2 regions of the Dendrosporobacter quercicolus genome follow, and region 1 is predicted to be linked to the other one. Evidence: riboswitches for the same ligand, from Rfam matches in the RefSeq annotation. Region 1 holds a riboswitch; the other holds the start of a gene.

Region 1 (2,205 bases):
TGATTTTTCCTTGCCGGTATGGTAAATGAAGACAAGATCTTCCGGCTTCATCCGGCCGATGTGTTTCAAAGCTGTAAAGTTTTTTACGCCATTCCAGCGGTCGCGGCCTACGCGTTCAAGGTCAGTATAACTATAACTATCCGGTTCAGTTTTGGCAAGCCAATAAGCCATAAGCGTTCTCTCCTGTCAATCAATAGTTTTAGTGCTATTATAGCGTATTGAGTTCGGTGCAGTAAAATTAGTTTGCCCGGAATTTCAAAACTTAGTGCTTTTTGACAAAGCCCGCCAATGTCAATATAATGAACATGGGAAAAGCTGAGGTGAACCATGAAAATTGCAATATTAGTCCGGGAAGAGACTATGCAGCGTTGTACCGGCAAGGGCTGCCTGAACGCTTTTTTTCAGTGCAAAGATGCTTTTGCGCGTTATCAGGGAGATATTGAGCTTGTCACTTTTTCGCATGCCGGCGGCGATATTGAGCATAAAATTGCAATGATGTTGAAAAACGGTGTGGAAACGGTGCATTTATCAACTTGCCTAAGAGGGAAAGCCAAAAACTATGAGGAATTGGCCAAACGTCTGAGCCGGCATTTTGCTGTTGTCGGGTATACCCACGGGCCGGAGACCGGACGGGAACGCGCCGCAATTATTCTGGAAAAAGGCGGTTCAATTCGTGTTTAGGGCAATAATTTAAAGATATGTCAAAAACCGGGTTGACAGTATTGGCTGAATGCCTTAAAATTTAGCCAATATAACTTATAGGGAATTGAGATAGAGGTGCGGTGTAATAAGAGTATGTGCCCCGAGTTGCCGGCGATGACGGGTGCAGAACGGATTAACCGCCGAAGCAGTGGTTTCTTGGCTGGAAACCATGGCTGGTTCTGTGTTGAATAAATACAGGACTGTCATACGTAACCGTATGGAGCGCTATCTTGCACTGCTGGGCGTAAAGTATGCTTTTTTAGCGGTTTGCGAGATGCTCCTCGCAAACCGCTTTGCTATTTTGCTGATATGCTAAAATTGATAACTGGAGGCGCTATTATGGCGAAAAAAACGCTACCTTTTACTAAGCAACAGCTGGAGGAAATTATCCGGCAATATCCAACCCCTTTTCATATTTACGATGAAGCTGCCATTCGTAAAAATGCCCGTCAGCTATTGGCGGCGTTTTCATGGGCTCCCCGGTTTAAGGAATATTTTGCCATAAAAGCTACGCCAAACCCGGTAATCCTGAAATTTCTGCGGGAAGAGGGAATCGGCGCGGACTGTAGTTCTCTGCCGGAGCTTTTGCTGGCGGAAATGGCCGGTATTACAGGGGAAGATATTATGTTCTCCTCTAATGATACGCCGGCGGCGGAGTTTCAAGCAGCACGGAAAATGGGCGCGATTATCAATCTTGATGATATCAGCCATATCGATTACCTGGAAAAACATGCCGGTATTCCGGAGATTATTTCTTTCCGTTATAATCCCGGGCCGTTAATGAAAAACGGCAATACCATTATCGGTTACCCGGAAGAGGCCAAGTATGGCCTGACCAAGGAGCAGATTTTGCAAGCCTATCCGATCATGAAAGGCAAGGGAGTAAAACGGTTTGGCATTCATACCATGGTTATTTCTAATGAATTAAATGCCGACAGCTTTATTGCCACAGCCGACATGATGTTTGACCTTATTGTAGAACTCAAGAAAAATCTGGAAATTGACATTGAGTTTGTCAATTTTGGCGGCGGCATTGGCATTCCTTACAAACCGGAGCAGGAACCGGTTGATCTGGCCTATGTCGGCCAGGGAATTAAAAAAAGCTATGAAGAAAAAATTACGGCCAATGGCTTGCAGCCGCTGCGTATTGCCATGGAATGCGGGCGAATGATTACCGGTCCTTATGGTTATCTGGTGGCAACCGTTCTGCATAAAAAAGAAATTTACAAAAACTACGTGGGCCTGGATGCCTGCATGACAAATTTAATGCGTCCTGCGCTTTATGGCGCATATCATCATATTACCGTGGTCGGAAAAGAAGGACTGCCGTTAGATCACGTTTATGATGTGACCGGCTCGCTGTGCGAGAATAATGACAAGTTTGCCGTTGACCGTCAGTTGCCGGCCATCGAGATTGGCGACAGGGTTGTTATTCACGACGCCGGAGCACATGGCTTTGCGATGGGTTTTAATTATAATGGCAAGCTGCGTTCAGCCGAGTTG
Region 2 (2,205 bases), on a different contig from region 1:
GGTTGTACCGGGAATAGGTCCCCTGCTTGCCGCCGGTCCAATTAGTGCAGCGATTGGCGGTGCGTTGGCCGGTGGTCTGGCCGGTGGTCTGATTGACTGGGGCATCCCCTCGGAAGCAAGCGAACACTATGCCAAGCAGGTAGAACAGGACAAAATACTGGCAATTGTCCGTACCAGCGAAAGCAAAGTGAATGAAGCGGCCCAAATATTACGGCAATATGGCGCTCAGGACGTGGAAAGTCATGCCACAAGCAAGTAAATAGCAAACAGGGTAAGGGAGTGTCTCAAATGCAAAAGCATGGAAAGACAGTCCCTTGCTTTAACCCTCAAACTGCGCTGTAACTGCTCCTGAATAAAGTTCGGCGTATTCGGGAAAAACCGTTGACACTGACGGAACCTATGTTATAAAATGTACATAAACTAAATAGATCCTGCACAGTAGAGTAGAGGTGCGGGCAACAATAGTACTTTCAGGGAGCGTGGTACCAATGATCTGAAAGAAAAGGGTTGACCGCCGAAGTATCAATAATACCGTATTTTTGATACTGGTCTGGCATTTAACAGGTGTCAGACTGTCACCAAGCTAGCTTGGTGGAGTGCTATCTCATTTGGATAGAAGACGGTTGTTGGTTTTCTGGTCCTTTTGCTGCCTGTATCCGGCAGCCGGTGAGATGAGTCTTGCCGGCTGCTTTTATACGGCCAGAAAGCACTAGCAGTCTGCTGGTAAGGCGGCTGCAGCTGAATTCAAGCTTACTTTATAGCGCTTTACGCACAGTTCTTAAGGTTGACGCGGTAATGGTTACAATTCATGGGGGTGAGTATCAATGATAAGAGTTATGGTATGCGGAGCTTATGGCAAGATGGGGCTTGAGGTATTAAAGGCGGTATATAATGATCCACAGCTCAGCATTGTTGGCGCAGTTGATATTAAGTCTGATTTCGCTGATATTGGTCAATTGATCGGCGTTGAAAAATTAGGCGTGACTGTGGGCAATGATCTGGAAACGGTGATTAAGGAAGCAAAACCGCAGGTAATTGTCGACTTTACTATACCTGAGGCAGTAATGAGCAATATCCGTATTGCGATAAAAAACGGCGTCTGCCCGGTGGTGGGAACCACCGGATTATCAGAGGAAAACATGAATGAAATTCGCGAGCTGTGTGAACAACATAAAGTTAGCGCTTTAATTTCTCCTAATTTCTCCATCGGTGCAATTTTAATGATGCGTTTATCGCAGGAGGCGGCCAAATATTTACCGCATGTTGAAATTATTGAACTGCATCATGATCAAAAGCTGGACGCACCTTCGGGAACAGCAATACGGACCGCGAAACTCATTGCCCAGTCCCGTGGTTATCTAAAGCAGGGGCATCCGGCTGAATTTGAAAAATACGAGGGAGCGCGCGGCGGGGAACTATCCGGCATTCGCCTGCATAGTGTAAGATTACCGGGCTATGTTGCCCATCAGGAGGTTATTTTTGGCGGCCTGGGCCAGACTCTGACCATCAGGCATGATTCGATATCGCGGGAATCATTTATGCCGGGCGTGGTATTGGCCTGTAAAAAAGTTTTAACTTTAGAAGGACTGGTTTTTGGTTTGGAACATATATTAGATTAATTGTTAATTGAAGGAGCGAAAATGATGAGAAAATACAATGTTGCTATTTTAGGTGCTACCGGTGCGGTTGGTCAGGAGTTCTTAGCCTTGATCGCTGAACGCCAATTTCCTTTTAACGAGTTAAAACTGCTGGCCTCGAAACGTTCGGCCGGTAAAGTAATTGAGTTTATGGGCAAACAGTATACTGTAGAGGAAGCAACGGATGATTCTTTTAAAAACGTACAAATTGCTTTGTTCGCCGGCGGAGCCGCCAGTAAGACTTTTGCGCCGGCTGCAGTAAAGCACGGTGCTGTGGTAATAGATAATTCCAGCGCCTTCAGAATGGATCCCCGGGTACCGCTGGTCGTACCGGAAGTTAACCCAGAAGCAATTAAAGAACACAACGGCATCATTGCCAATCCGAACTGCTCTACCATCATTATGACGATGGCGTTAAAACCGCTTTATGATCTGGCGCGGATTAAGAGAGTTGTCGTCTCGACTTACCAGGCTGTTTCCGGCGCCGGCAAGGAAGCGATTGACGAACTGGACGACCAGGTAAAAGCCCTTGTAGACCACCGTCCGGTTGAAGCCAAGATATTGCCCG

Evidence for each region. Region 1 has a riboswitch for lysine ahead of lysA (diaminopimelate decarboxylase). Riboswitches for the same ligand answer to the same signal wherever they lie in the genome.
Region 2: linked by a shared signal. The riboswitch ahead of dapB (4-hydroxy-tetrahydrodipicolinate reductase) and the one ahead of lysA (diaminopimelate decarboxylase) in region 1 are both predicted to bind lysine.

Annotation. Positions count from the first base shown of each region.
Region 1 covers NZ_FNHB01000004.1:5,814-8,018, forward strand. The annotation lists gene BLR06_RS09360 (EVE domain-containing protein) at 1-171, opposite strand, end outside; gene BLR06_RS09365 (CGGC domain-containing protein) at 328-681, shown strand; lysine riboswitch at 765-938, shown strand; gene lysA (diaminopimelate decarboxylase) at 1,042-2,205, shown strand, end outside.
Region 2 covers NZ_FNHB01000001.1:419,939-422,143, forward strand. The annotation lists gene BLR06_RS01995 (general stress protein) at 1-259, shown strand, start outside; lysine riboswitch at 437-610, shown strand; gene dapB (4-hydroxy-tetrahydrodipicolinate reductase) at 825-1,619, shown strand; gene BLR06_RS02005 (aspartate-semialdehyde dehydrogenase) at 1,644-2,205, shown strand, end outside.